Regions from separate parts of the Kitasatospora sp. NPDC057936 genome, predicted to be linked through region 2. Evidence: predicted binding sites of a transcription regulator. Region 2 holds the regulator's gene; the other holds the start of a gene.
What was found. The regulator HrcA, encoded in region 2, represses chaperone genes, less so after heat shock. The targets are predictions, from matches to a motif close to TTNGCACTCNGNNNNNCNGAGTGCNAA.

Region 1: a site for HrcA is predicted at 5,475-5,501, ahead of ACFVU9_RS21415 (FmdB family zinc ribbon protein). Genes of this name have one in related genera too.

Annotation. Positions count from the first base shown of each region.
Region 1 covers NZ_JBHVPD010000039.1:70,504-77,687, forward strand. Annotated here, with positions in the region: gene ACFVU9_RS21400 (penicillin acylase family protein) at 1-1,898, opposite strand, end outside; gene ACFVU9_RS21405 (potassium/proton antiporter) at 2,251-3,735, shown strand; gene ACFVU9_RS21410 (MFS transporter) at 4,038-5,399, shown strand; gene ACFVU9_RS21415 (FmdB family zinc ribbon protein) at 5,513-5,815, shown strand; gene ACFVU9_RS21420 (hypothetical protein) at 6,064-6,336, shown strand; gene mscL (large conductance mechanosensitive channel protein MscL) at 6,367-6,786, shown strand; gene ACFVU9_RS21430 (hypothetical protein) at 6,833-7,087, opposite strand.
Region 2 covers NZ_JBHVPD010000003.1:6,105-13,288, forward strand. Annotated here, with positions in the region: gene ACFVU9_RS02215 (AMP-dependent synthetase/ligase) at 1-113, shown strand, start outside; gene hemW (radical SAM family heme chaperone HemW) at 172-1,401, shown strand; gene ACFVU9_RS02225 (Uma2 family endonuclease) at 1,423-1,956, shown strand; gene ACFVU9_RS02230 (DUF3097 domain-containing protein) at 1,947-2,780, opposite strand; gene ACFVU9_RS02235 (hypothetical protein) at 2,805-3,389, opposite strand; gene htpX (zinc metalloprotease HtpX) at 3,451-4,371, opposite strand; gene hrcA (heat-inducible transcriptional repressor HrcA) at 4,621-5,655, shown strand; gene dnaJ (molecular chaperone DnaJ) at 5,733-6,875, shown strand; gene ACFVU9_RS02255 (16S rRNA (uracil(1498)-N(3))-methyltransferase) at 7,002-7,184, shown strand, end outside.

The sequences.
Region 1 (7,184 bases), on a different contig from region 2:
GGGTCGTCGATCTGCTGCTTGAGCAGCAGCGGGACGAGCGTCTTGGCCATGACGCTGGTGTTGTCCAGCTGCAGGGTCTGCATGTCGTCCGGCGAGATCTTGCCGTTGTTCTTGAGCAGGCCGTCGATCTGGTCGGTGATCTCCTTGGCCCGGGTGCCGTACTCCCAGTCCTTGGTGATGCTGTACTTGTACGTCGGGTCGACCACGGCCTGGTTGGCGGTGACGATGTAGCCGGCGGACGGGTTGAAGCTGTACGGCAGCGCGGCGAAGGGGATCGAGCCCTTCCACTGGTAGGCGGAGTCCCAGCCCGGGGCCGGGAGCGTGCCGTCGCCCTTGCCGCGGACCGGGATGTCACCCGGGGCCTGGTAGCCGATGTTCTTCGCGTCGGCGTAGATCAGGTTCTGCGCGGGGACGGCGAAGTCCTTGGCGGCGTTGCGGAAGTCGTCCCAGTTCTTCGCCTTGTCCAGCTCGAAGACGGCGTCCATCGTCTTGCCGGGGTTCAGCGCCGTCCACTGCAGGGCGACGCCGTAGCCGCCGGTGCCGCGGTCGGGGGCGGCGCTGCCGTTCGGGGCGTACTTGCCGACGTTCTGCTGCTCGGTGCTCTGGTCGGAGATGAGCGGGGCGCCGGTCTGGGTGGTGCGGACGGTGATGGTGCGGTCCTCGCCGCCGGCGACCTTGATGGTCTCCTTGCGGAGGTCGAACTTCACGTCCTTGCCGTCCACCTGGTAGGTGTCCGGGCCGGTGACCTTCTCCAGGTACAGGTCGGTGACGTCGGCGCCCAGGTTGGTGAAGCCCCAGGCGACGTCCTTGTTGTGGCCGATCACCACGCCGGGCATGCCCGCGAAGGTGAAGCCGGTGACGTCGAACTGGCAGGTCGGCGAAACGGTGCGGCAGTGCAGGCCCGTCTGGTACCAGACCGAGGGCAGGCCGGGGCCGAGGTGCGGGTCGTTGGCCATCAGCGGCTGGCCGGTCGTGGTGTGCGAGCCGGCCACCACCCAGGAGTTGGAACCGATGCCCTGGCCCGGGCGGCCGAGCAGCTGCGGCATCGCGTCGACCCGGTCGGTGAGGCCCTGCAGGAGCGCCTTGGTGGTGGCCGCGCCCTGCGCGGTGGGGGCCGCGGGGTTGCCGGTGCCCGGCGCGGTGGAGCCGTCGGCCGGGCGGTAGGTGTCGCCCGAGACCGTGCCGGTCTTCACGATCGTGCCGTTGCGGGCGTACGGGTAGTCCGGGTACAGCTCGGCGATCTTGTCCGGGGTGAAGTCCTGGGACAGCAGCGAGCGGTCGATCTCCTCCTGGAGGTTCCCGGAGAGGTTCCAGGCCATCGCCTTGAGCCAGGCCACCGAGTCGACCGGGCTCCACTGCTCGGGCTTGTAGCCGCTGTTGACGGCGCCGAGCATCGCGTACTCCAGCGAGGCCTTCTCCCCGCCCGGGTGCTCGGCCAGCCAGGCGTTGACGCCGTCCGAGTACGCCTGGAGGTACTTCTTGGTCTCCGGCGAGAGCTTGGTGTCGAACTCCTTCTGCGCCACCTGGCGCCAGCCCATGGTGCGGATGAAGGAGTCGGTGTCGACCTGGGAGTCGCCGAACATCTCGGAGAGGCGGCCGGCGGTGATGTGCCGGCGGACGTCCATCTCCCAGAAGCGGTCCTGCGCCTGGACGTAGCCCTGGGCGCGGTAGAGGTCCTCGGAGGTGTCGGCGTAGATCTGCGGGATGCCGTTGGCGTCGCGCTTGACGTCGACCGGCGCGCTCAGGCCCGCGATCTTCACGGTGCCGTCGACCGTCGGGAAGGACGCGCGGACCGCGGCGACCCCCCGGTAACCGCCGTAGCCGACGCCGGCCACCAGCAGCACGACCAGCACGATCACGATCAGACGGGCGCGCCGGAACTTCTTGGAGCGGGGCATCTGGGTCCTTGCGGTCCTCGACTTCGGGGCGGGCGGGCGTGTCCAGGGCCTGCGGCCGTGACAGGGCACCACATTAGGCCGAGTCCATGGGACGGCGTGCACGGGGACGGCCCGGAACGGGGCCTGTGTGAGGAGCCCAACTAAAGATATGGCAAAATGTTAGAATGAGTAACGATCCGCAAGAGGAGTATTGACGGCTTCTTAACGGGTCCGCGGCTCACCCCGGTACCACCAGCACTACCCGCATCACCTGCATCACCGAGAGACTCCAGCACCACCAGCACCACCGAGAGACACCAGCACCACCGAGAGACACCCCGCCCGCCCCCATGCCTGCACGAGGTGCCCCTGCGTGAACGTCGACCACCTGAACCAGCTGCTTCTCGAGTTCTCCGTGATCCTCCTGGTCGCGGTGGTCGCCGTGCGGATATCGACCCGATCAGGGCTACCCAGCCTCCTCATCTACCTCGGGATCGGCGTCGCCCTCGGCCAGAACGGCATCGGCGTCACCTTCAACAACGCCGAGCTCACCCAGGTGATCGGCTACGCGGCCCTCGTGGTGATCCTCGCCGAGGGCGGCCTGAAGACCAGCTGGAGAGAGGTCAAGCCGGTGATGCCGGCGGCCACCGTGCTCGCCACCGTCGGCGTCGGGGTGAGCGTGTTCGTCACCGCCGCCGGCGCGCACTGGCTGGTCGGCCTGGACTGGCGCACCTCGATGCTGCTCGGCGCGATCGTCTCCTCCACCGACGCCGCGGCCGTCTTCTCCGTCCTGCGGATGGTCCCGCTGCCGCACCGGCTCACCGGCCTGCTGGAGGCCGAGTCCGGATTCAACGACGCGCCCGTCGTCATCCTGGTCGTCGCCTTCGCCACCACCGGCGAGCTGGACTCCTGGTACGTCCTGCTCGGCACGATCGCCGCCGAGCTCGCGATCGGCGCGGTGATCGGCCTCGCGGTCGGCAAGCTCGGCGCGTTCGGGATCAAGCACGTCGCCCTGCCGTCCTCCGGCCTCTACCCGATCGCCGTCATGGCGCTGACCGTGCTCGCCTACGCGGGCGGCGCGCTGCTGCACGGCTCCGGCTTCCTCGCCGTCTACATCAGCGCCGTGATCCTCGGCAACGCCAAGCTGCCGCACGGCCCGGCGGTGCGCGGCTTCGCGGACGGCCTGGCCTGGATCGGGCAGATCGGGATGTTCGTCCTGCTCGGCCTGCTGTGCACGCCCGAGACGATGGGCGACGCGGTGATCCCGGCGCTCGTCATCGGCGGGGTGCTGGTCTTCCTCGCGCGGCCGCTGTCGGTGGTGCTCACCCTGACGCCGTTCCGGGTGCCCGGCAAGGAGCAGGCCCTGCTGAGCTGGGCCGGGCTGCGCGGGGCGGTGCCCATCGTGCTCGCCACCATCCCGGTGGTCTCGGGCGCGCACAAGGCCGAGGACGTCTTCAACATCGTCTTCATCCTGGTCGTCGTCTTCACCCTGCTCCAGGGCCCGACCCTGCCCTGGGTGGCCAGGCAGCTGAAGATCGGCGAGGGCGCGATGGGCCAGGACCTCGACATCGAGTCCGCGCCGCTGGAGAAGCTGCACGGCCACCTGCTGTCCGTCGCGCTCTCCCCCGAGTCCCGGATGTCCGGCGTGGAGGTCGGCGAGCTGCGGCTGCCCAAGGGGGCGGCGGTCACCCTGGTCGTCCGGGAGGGGAGCTCCTTCGTGCCGGACCGGGCGACGGTGCTGCGCGGCGGCGACGAGCTGCTCGTCGTCACGACGGACGAGGTCGGCGAGGCGGCGGAGAAGCGGCTGCGGGCCGTGGACAAGGGCGGCAAGCTCGCGGGGTGGCTGTACGGGAAGTGAGCCGTACAGTAGTGGCGTACCGGGCCTTTCGGGGCCTGGAAGCCCGTTCCGGCTTGGATCCGTTGGGGCCTAGCGCTATCTACGCGCGTAACTGTATGGTGGAAGAACACCGCTTTTTGACCAACCCAGCATCTGCCTGATGCAGAGTTGGCGCGACCGCTCGGCGGCTGCGGCCCGGCTCTCGGCAACCACGCCGGAGCGGCCCGGTATCTACCCCGGTCGACGCACGAGAGGACGACTCTCGGCGCCGTCGGGGCCACCCCATGCCCTTGCCGCGCTACCAGGCAGCAGGAAGGACGACCGTGACGGCCCGCCGAACGGTCGACGACGCCACGGACACCCCCACCGCCCCGGACGCCGCACCCGCGCGCGTCGGGTACGGCGCGCTGCTGCGCACCCCGGGTGCCTGGACGTTCCTGGCACCCGCGTTCGTCGCGCGGCTGCCCTACGCCATGCTCGGCATGGGCATCCTGATGCTCGTCACGGGCACCGGCGGCTCGTGGGGCACGGCCGGCACCGTCACGGCGGTCGCCGCCGTCGCCCAGGCCCTGATCGGCCCGCAGACCGGCCGGCTCGCCGACCGGTACGGGCAGGCCACCGTCCTCGTCCCGACCGTCTTCGTGCACGCCGCCTCGGTCGCCGCGCTGATCGTCCTCGCGAACGGCCACGCGCCGGCCTGGAGCCTGTGCCTGGCCGCCGTCCCGGCCGGGGCCAGCGTGCCGCAGATCGGCGCGATGGTCCGCGCCCGCTGGGTGGCCAAGCTCGGTGCCGAGGGCGCCTCCGCCTCCTCCGCCGCCAAGGTCGGCACCGCGTTCGCGTTCGAGTCCGTCACGGACGAGCTCACCTTCGTCGTCGGCCCGATCCTGGCCGCCAAGATCGCCACCTCGGTCAGCCCCTCCGCGAGCCTGATCACGGAGGCCGCGCTCACCTTCGTCGGCGGCCTGGCCTTCGCCGCCCAGCGCCGCACCGCGCCGGCCCGGATCGTGCCGCGGCCCGGGGCGCAGCGCGTCTCCGCGCTCGCCTCGCCCGGCGTCCGGCTGCTGGCCGGCGCCATCCTCGGCGTCGGCGCCGTGTTCGGCGGCATGCAGGTCTCGGTCAACGCCTTCGCCGACTCGGTCGGGCAGCACGCCGCGGCCGGCACCGTGTACGGCATCTTCGCCGGCGGCTCGATGGTGGCCGGCGTGCTCTACGGCGTGATCGCCTGGCGGCGCGCGGTGCAGCAGCGCATGATCACCAGCTACACCCTGCTGGTGCTGGGCTGCTCGACGCTGTGGGCGATGCCCAACCTGGTCACCCTCTCGATCGCCGGACTGGTCTGCGGCCTGGCCATCGCGCCGACCCTGATCAGCGGCTACACCCTGGTCGAGACGCTGGTCGCGGACGGCGCCAAGACCGAGGCCTTCACCTGGCTGACCGGCGCCATCGGCCTCGGCCTGGCGGTCGGCTCGATGGTGGCCGGGGGGCTGATCGACAGCCACGGGCCGTCGGCCGGGTTCCTGGTGCCGGCCGTCGGCGCCGGGCTGGGCCTGGCCGCGCTGGTCTCGCTGCGGCACCTGCTGGCGCCGTCGGGCGGGGCGAGCACGGTGGTCGCCGGATCCGGCGCCGGCGCCGGCACCGTCCCGGCCGCCGCCGAGCCGCAGCTGGTGGGCGCCGCCAAGGGCTGACGGCGGCCCGACCGGGCCCATGTCACACCGGAGTCGCTGGACTCATCCAGCGGAATACCGCATCATTGACCATCGTTAGCACTCATCAGGCGCGAGTGCCAGGAGGAAGACAAGTGCCCACGTACCAGTACCAGTGCACCGAGTGCGGCAACGGCCTGGAGGCGGTGCAGAAGTTCACCGACGACGCGCTGACCACCTGCCCCGACTGCCAGGGGAAGCTGCGCAAGGTCTTCTCGGCCGTGGGCGTGGTCTTCAAGGGCTCGGGCTTCTACCGGACCGACAGCCGCTCCTCGTCGAGCAGCTCGGTGAGCTCCTCGTCGTCGGGCTCGTCGACGACGTCCTCGTCGTCCGGGTCGTCCTCGACCCCGGCGTCGTCCACCTCGGGCTCGTCCTCCCCGGCTCCGGCCGCCGGCTGACCCCAGCACGCACCGGAAGGCCCGCTGCCCCGCTCCACGCGGTGGCGGCGGGCCTTCCGCCGTTCTCGGGGCAGCTCCCTCATCGCCGGGCGCGTCAACGTTCACGGGCCCGGCCAGCTCGTACGGGTGTACGGAATCGTCCACAGGGCCGGGGTTTTCCACAGGCTGCGGATAACATCTTCCGGCTTTCGCGGCGGACGCTCATCGTGGGGTCACCAGAGACCGACCGACCCCGGAGGTGGTTCCCGATGAACGCCCTCAGCCACGCCGTCCCGCTGCCCGCACCCACCGTTCCGCCCCGACGGGCCGTGCCGAGCTTCCGGCCGATCCGGCGCGGGGCCGGCGGACGGCACCGCTGGTGGCGCGCCGTCCGGCGGCGGGCCGGGGTGCCGGCGTTGGTGCTGCTCGCGGTGGCCGCGGCGCTCGCGTTCGGGCCCGCGCGGGCCGGGCTGCCACCGCCGTCCGGTGGCGCGCTGGGCCAGGCGGGTTGTCAATCCGGGGCTTCGGATGATCACCCGTAACCGGCCGACGACTTCGTCGTTCGAGGCGGCATGAAGGGCTTCAAGGAATTCCTGCTGCGTGGAAATGTCGTCGAGCTCGCCGTCGCCGTCGTCATCGGCGCGGCCTTCACCAACATCGTCAACGCCTTCGTCAAGGGCGTCATCAATCCGATCGTCGGTGTCTTCGGGACGAAGGACCTCGCGTCCTACAGTTCCTGCCTCAAGGGGCCCTGCGAGGTGGCCCCCACCGGCGAGGTCGTGTCCGGGATCCTCATCCTCTGGGGCTCGGTGCTCAGCGCCGTGCTCCAGTTCCTGATCACCGCCGCCGTCGTCTACTTCGTCCTGATCATTCCCATGAACCGCATGGCCGCCCGGCGCAAGTCCCTCGCCGAGGAGGTGGCGGAGGCCGAGGCCAAGGAGGTCCAGCTGCTCACCGAGATCCGCGACGCACTGGTCGCCCCGCTGCGCTGAGCGCGGCCCGTCCCGTCCTGCCCTCGTCCCTCGTTCCTCGTCCCGCTCAGTCGCCGTGGTGCGGCGGGCGCTGGCTCAGGTACCAGTCCAGCCCCCGCCCGCTCCCGGCCCCGGGGCGGTCGCCCCAGCCGGAGTCGGTGTCGTCCCGGGACTGCCGGTCCAGCGGGTCCCCGAAGACGAGGCGCGCCTTCGCCCGCGCCTGCTCCTTCGCCTCGCGCTCCCGCGCGGCCTGCTCCGGCTGATCCGGCGCCTCCTGCTCCTGCGCCCGGCCACCTGCCTGGCCCTGTCCCTGCTCGCTCACCCTGTTCACCCCGCTGCTCGACCCGGTCGTCCTGCCCCTCCAGCCTAAGAGCCCGAGACGGACCGCGGGCCCGGGTGGGGGGGGGGGCGCCCCCCCG
Region 2 (7,184 bases):
TCGACATCGAGCACGGCGAGCTCACCCCGAGCCTGAAGATCAAGCGCCCGGTGGTCGAGCGGACCTACGCGGACGCCGTGACCGCGATGTACGCGGGGGCCAACGAGGCCTGAGCCGCCCCCGTCCCGTACGGCCCGCGGGTTCGCCCCGGCCGTACGGGACAATGGGGTCATGCCCTCCGCACTCCCCGACGGCGATCCGGTGCCGTCCGACGGTTCCCTGCCCGCGCACGCCCTCGACGGGCTCGGCACCCGGCCGTTCGGCTTCTACCTGCACGTGCCGTACTGCGCCAGCCGCTGCGGCTACTGCGACTTCAACACGTACACCGCCACCGAGCTCCGCTCCTCGGGCGCGGTCGCCTCGCAGGAGACGTACGCCGACAACGTGATCGCGGAGATCCGGCTCGCCCGTCGCGTCCTGGGCGACACGGACCTCCCGGTGGAGACGGTCTTCCTCGGCGGCGGCACCCCGACGCTGCTGCCCGCCCGCGACCTGGTGCGGATGCTCGCCGCGATCCGCGACGAGTTCGGGCTCGCCGACGGCGCCGAGGTGACCACCGAGGCCAACCCGGAGTCCGTCGGCCCGGCCTACCTCGCCGAGCTGCGCGAGGGCGGCTACAACCGGATCTCCTTCGGCATGCAGAGCGCCCGCCCGCACGTGCTGCAGCTGCTCGACCGCCACCACACCCCGGGCCGCCCCGAGGCCTGCGTGGCCGAGGCCCGCGCGGCCGGCTTCGAGCACGTCAACCTCGACCTCATCTACGGCACCCCCGGCGAGTCCGACGACGACTGGCGGGCCTCCCTGGACGCCGCCATCGGCGCCGGGCCCGACCACGTGTCCGCCTACTCGCTGATCGTCGAGGAGGGCACCCGCCTCGCCGCCCGCGTCAAGCGCGGCGAGCTCCCGATGATCGACGACGACGTCCACGCCGACCGCTACCTGATCGCCGAGCGGGCGCTCGCCGCCGCCGGCTACCACTGGTACGAGGTCTCCAACTGGGCCACCACCCCCGAGGGCCGCTGCCGCCACAACGAGCTGTACTGGACCGGCGCCGACTGGTGGGGCGCCGGCCCCGGCGCCCACAGCCACGTCGGCGGCGTCCGCTGGTGGAACGCCAAGCACCCCGCCGCCTACGCCCGGGCGCTGGCCGAAGGCCGCACCCCCGCCCTGGCCCGCGAGGTGCTGACGGACGAGGACCGCCGCGTCGAGCGCATCCTCCTCGAACTGCGCCTCGCCGAGGGCATCCCGCTCACGCTCCTCACCGACACGGCCCGCGAGGCGGCCGCCGAGGCGCTCGCGAGCGGCCTCCTCGCCCCCGACACCTACGCCGGGGGCCGCGCCACCCTCACCCTCCAGGGCCGTCTCCTGGCGGACGCGGTCGTGCGTGACCTGGTGGACTGAGCCGACCTCTAGGGTGTTCGCGTGACTACTCCAAGTGCGCGAGTGTGGGGGGTTCTGGAGAGCCTTGAGATCCCGGAAGGTGTTCGCGCCGAGCTCATCTTCGGGGAGATCTTGCTGTCCTTGAGCTCCGACCTGACGACCAATCTCATCGTCGAGTCCCTGATCCATCAGATCCCCGCCGAGAGGTGGCATCGCTGGACCAGGCAGGATGTCTCCTGTGGTGGTGGCAGTCGATTGCAGCCGGATCTCGTGGTGTTCGAGAGAGGGGCTGCCGAAGCGACTGTGCCGGTGGCGACGGTGGAGGTGGTCTCGAAGACCAGTGCGCTCCGCGATTACCGGACCAAGCGCGAGCTCTACGCCGAGGGCACGATCCCCGTCTACCTGATCGTCGACCCGATCAAGGCCGTCTGTGTGCTGCTCACCGAACCCACCCGGGCGAGCGCCTCGGGTCTGCCGGATTACGTCTCCGAGCGGACCACCAAGTTCGGCGAGCCCATTCCGGTGCATCTGCTGGGCGTCACGCTCGACACCTCGGAGTTCCAGACCTACGCCTGACCCGGGAGGGTCGCGAAGTCGATCAACTCTTCCACCCTGCCCAGGAGTTCGGGCTCCAGGTCCTTGTAGGAGTTCACCTTCGACAGGATGTGCTTCCACGCCGCCGGGGTGTCGACGGGCCAGCCCAGGCGGCGGCAGACGCCTTCCTTCCACACCTCGCCGCGGGGGACCGTCGGCCAGGCCGGGATGCCGACCGAAGACGGCTTCACCGCCTGCCAGATGTCGATGTAGGGGTGGCCGACGACCAGCACGTCCTCGCCGGTGACCCGGGCGGCGATGCGGTGCTCCTTGGTGCCCGGCAGCAGGTGGTCGACCAGGACGCCGAGGCGGCGGCCGGGGCCCGGGGCGAAGTCGGCGACGATCGCGGGCAGGTCGTCCACGCCCTCCAGGTACTCGACCACGACGCCCTCGATCCGCAGGTCGTCGCCCCAGACCCGCTCGACCAGTTCGGCGTCGTGCCGGCCCTCGACGTAGATGCGGGACTCGCGCGCCACCCGGGCGCGGGCGCCGGGGACGGCGACCGAACCGGAGGCGGTGCGGGCCGGGGCGCGGACGGGGGCCGGGCCGGACGGCCGGACCAGGGTGACGACCCTGCCCTCCAGCAGGAAGCCGCGCGGCACCATCGGGAACACCCGGTGCTTGCCGAAACGGTCCTCCAGGGTGACGGTGAACCCCTCCGCCGTCTTCTCGCAGCGCACCACCGCCCCGCAGAAGCCGGTCGCCGCCTCCTCGACCACGAGGTCCCGCTCGGCGGGCACCTCCGGGGCGGGTGCCTGCTTCTTCCACGGCGGGGTCAGGTCGGGTCCGTACTGGCGGCTGCGCATGCCGGCGAGTCTACGGACGGCCCGTCAGAGCCCGGGCGCGCCCCACACCGGGAACCAGCGGCCGAGGTCCTTCTCCAGCCGCAGGTCGTTCGCCAGCATCGCGTTGATCTGCAGCTCCAGCGGGCTGTTGCGCCGCTCCCCGCCGCCGGGCATCGGCGCGAACGGGTAGAACGTGCCGCGCTTGTACAGGTAGACCAGCGCCAGCGACTGCCCCTCCCCGTTCCGGAAGCCCACCAGCGAGCAGAGCAGCTGCGGCCCGAAGCCGTTCGCCTCCAGCTCGCTGTTGACCGCGTGCAGGTCGTTCACCAGCTCCGGCAGTTCCTCCGCGGTGTGCCGGGCGAGCAGCCACGAGTAGCCGTAGCCGTCCTTGGAGGCCTCCACCGGGACGCCGCCGCGCTCGGTGTCGGCGTCGAGCAGCGCCCGCACCTGCTGCTCGACCTGGACGAACGCGGCGCCCTCGACGGCCGCGAAGCACACCGAGCCGAGCCCGGTGGGCAGGAACCCGGCGCCGGCCTCCAGGGTGAGCGCGGCCGAGGGGACGCCGAACAGCTGGTCGAGGTCGGGCTTGACGGGCTTGGTGCGGCCGAACAGGGCGTCCAGGATTCCCACGGCGGTCCCTTCAGGCGGGTCGGCGGGTCGGCGGGTCGGCGGGTCGGCGGGTCGGCGGGGCTCAGCGGCCCAGCTGGGCGGAGATCTTCGCCAGCTGCTCCAGCCGCTTCTCCAGCGTCGGGTGGGTGGAGAGCAGCTGGGAGGCCGTCTCCTTGGCGCTCAGCGCCGGGGCGAAGTAGAAGGCGTTGTAGGGCTGGGCCTGGCGCAGGTCCTTGGACGGGATCGCGGCGATCTGCCCGGTGACCTTGGTGAGCGCCGACGCGAGCGCGCTGGGCCGGCCGGTGAGCTGGGCGGCGGCGCGGTCGGCGGCGAGCTCGCGGTAGCGCGACAGCAGCCGCGTGAGCAGGAAGCTGATCGCGTAGACGACGATGGACACCAGCGGGATGATCAGCGCCGCGATCGCCGCGTTCTGGTCGTTGTTGTTGCGCCCGCCGCCGATGAACCCGCCGTACATGGCGATCCTGGTCATCGCCCCGGCGAGGACGCCGAGGAACCCGGCGATCGTCATCACGGCGACGTCCCGGTGGGCGACGTGCGAGAGCTCGTGCGCGAGGACGCCCTCCAGCTCCTCGGGCTCCAGCCGGCGCAGCAGGCCGGTGGTGACGCACACGACGGCGTTCTGCGGGTTGCGGCCGGTGGCGAAGGCGTTCGGCATGTCGCTGTCGGCGACCGCCACCCTGGGCTTGGGCATGTCGGCGAGCGCGCAGAGCCGGTCGACGGTGCCGTGCAACTGCGGGTACTGCTCGGGGGACACCGGGCGGGCGCCCATGGCCCGTTCGGTGATCTTGTCGCTGAACCAGAACTGGGCCACGAACAGCCCGCCGGAGATCAGCACGATCAGGGGCCAGGCGCCGCGCAGCAGCACGATCAGCAGGCCGGTGAATCCGACGTACAACAGCCCGATCACGAACATGGTCCCGACCATCCGGCCGGTCAGGCCGCGGTCGGGCGCGAATCGGGTGTGCTGGGCCGAGCTCGACATCGCTTGCTCCTCCGTTCGCCGTCCGCTATCGATGCTGCCACCCGGACGGCCGCGGGGCACCACCCCCGCGCCGGGAACTGCGGGCAGGATCACCCCCGCTGCGCCGTTCCTGCCGTCGGACCCGGGCCGTACACTGGCAGGTAGGGTTCTGGCACTCGTGCGCTCAGAGTGCCAAACCCGGGCCTTCCAGGCCCGCATCAGCTCGATACGTCACAACGGACAACGTGCGAAGACGGAGGTGCGTGCCCCATGGCCGGTGAGGTCCGCCAGCTCGACGACCGCAAGCTCGCCGTGCTGCGCGCGATCGTCCAGGACTACGTGGGCACCGAGGAGCCGGTCGGCTCGAAGGCCCTGGTGGAGCGGCACAACCTCGGGGTCTCCCCGGCCACCGTCCGCAACGACATGGCGGCGCTGGAGGAGGAGGGGTACATCCACCAGCCGCACACCAGCGCCGGGCGCATCCCCACCGACAAGGGGTACCGGCTGTTCGTCGACCGGCTCGCCGAGGTCAAGCCGATGAGCGCGCCCGAGCGGCGCGCGATCCGGCACTTCCTGGAGGGCGCGGTCGACCTGGACGACACCGTCGCACGCACCGTGCGGCTGCTCGCCCAGCTCACCCGGCAGGTCGCCGTCGTGCAGTACCCCTCGCTGAGCCGCTCCACCGTGCGGCACATCGAACTCGTCGCGCTCGCCCCGGCCAAGGTGATGCTGGTCCTGATCACCAACACCGGCCGGGTCGAGCAGCGGATGGTGGACTGCCCGGGCACCGTCGGCGAGACGGCCTTGTCGGACCTGCGGGCCCGGATCAACGCGCGGGCCGTCGGCCAGCGCCTGCCGGACGTCCCGGCGGCGCTGGAGGAGCTGCCCGCGATGTTCGAACAGGTCGACCGGCCGACCGTCACCACGGTCCTGGCGACGCTGTTCGAGGCGCTCGCCGAGCAGAACGAGGAGCGGATCATGCTGGCCGGCACGGCCAACCTGACCCGCTTCGGCCACGACTTCCCGCTCACCATCCAGCCGGTCCTGGAGGCCCTGGAGGAGCAGGTCGTCCTGCTCCGCCTCCTGGGTGAGACCACGGACGCGGCGATGACGGTCCGGATCGGCCGGGAGAACGCCTACGAGGGGCTGAATTCCACCTCGGTGGTGTCCGTCGGCTACGGTTCGGGCGACGAGAGCGTGGCCAAACTGGGTGTGATCGGTCCGACCCGGATGGACTATCCGGGCACAATGGGGGCGGTGCGAGCGGTGGCGCGGTACGTGGGTCAGATCCTGGCCGAGTCGTAGCAATCAGCCACCGCTGGACAGACCAGCGGTGGTGCCCTGTCGCAGCACTACTACAGGCGGAACAAGCGGAGCATTAGGTGGCCACGGACTACTACGCGGTACTCGGCGTCCGACGGGATGCGGGGCAGGACGAGATCAAGAAGGCGTTCCGGCGCCTGGCACGCGAACTGCACCCGGACGTCAACCCGGACCCGAAGACGCAGGAGCGGTTCAAGGAGATCAACGCCGCCTACGAGGTGCTCTCCGACCCGCAGAAGCGGCAGGTCTACGACCTCGGCGGCGACCCGCTCTCGCCGGGCGGCGGCGGTGGCGCGGGCGGCTTCGGCGCCGGCGCGGCCGGTTTCGGCTTCTCCGACATCATGGACGCCTTCTTCGGCGCCGCGGCCGGCCAGCGGGGCCCGCGCTCGCGCACCCGCCGCGGGCAGGACGCCATGATCCGGCTGGAGATCACCCTGGAGGAGGCCGCGTTCGGCACCACCAAGGAGCTCCAGGTCGACACGGCCGTCACCTGCACCACGTGCAGCGGGGAGGGCGCCGCGCCCGGCACCTCCGCGCAGACCTGTGACATGTGTCGCGGCAAGGGCGAGGTCTCCCAGGTCACCCGGTCCTTCCTGGGCCAGGTCATGACCTCCCGCCCCTGCCCGCAGTGCCAGGGCTTCGGCACCGTCGTGCCGACCCCGTGCCCGGAGTGCGCCGGCGACGGCCGGGTCCGCGCCCGCCGCACCCTGACCGTCAAGATCCCGGCCGGTGTCGACAACGGCACCCGGATCCAGCTGGCCGGCGAGGGCGAGGTCGGCCCCGGCGGCGGCCCGGCCGGCGACCTGTACGTCGAGATCGCCGAGACCACGCACACCGTCTTCCAGCGGCGCGGGGACGACCTGCACTGCACCGTCACCATCCCGATGACGGCCGCCTCGCTCGGCACCCAGGTGCCGCTGCAGACCCTGGACGGGCTGGAGGAGGTCGACATCCGGCCCGGCACCCAGTCCGGCCAGTCGATCCCGCTGCACGGCCGCGGCATCACCCACCTGCGCGGGGGCGGCCGGGGCGACCTGATAGTGCACGTCGAGGTGCAGACGCCCACCAAGCTCGACGCCGAGCAGGAGGAGCTGCTGCGCCGTCTCGCGGTGCTGCGCGGCGAGGAGCGCCCGTCCGGCCAGTTCGCGCCGGGCCAGCAGGGCCTGTTCTCGCGTCTGAAGGACGCGTTCAACGGCCGCTAGCCGTCCGCGGAGGGGTGCCGGGGCCTCGCCCCGGCACCCCTTTCGCGTTCCGTCCCCCCTGGTCGCGGGCCCTGGCCGTGGTTGCCGGCCCGGGCCGCAGGTCCCACCCCGGAAAGGTTCCCCCTCATGACCGCCCCCGTGTTCGTCGTAGAGACCGAGCGGATCGCCGCCGCCGCGCCCGGGGCCGTGGTGCGGCTGGACGGGCCGGAGGGGCGCCACGCGGCCGCGGTGAAGCGGCTGACGGCGGGCGAGGCGGTCACCCTGGCCGACGGGCTGGGGCTCGGCGTGGACGGGACGGTCGCCGAGGTG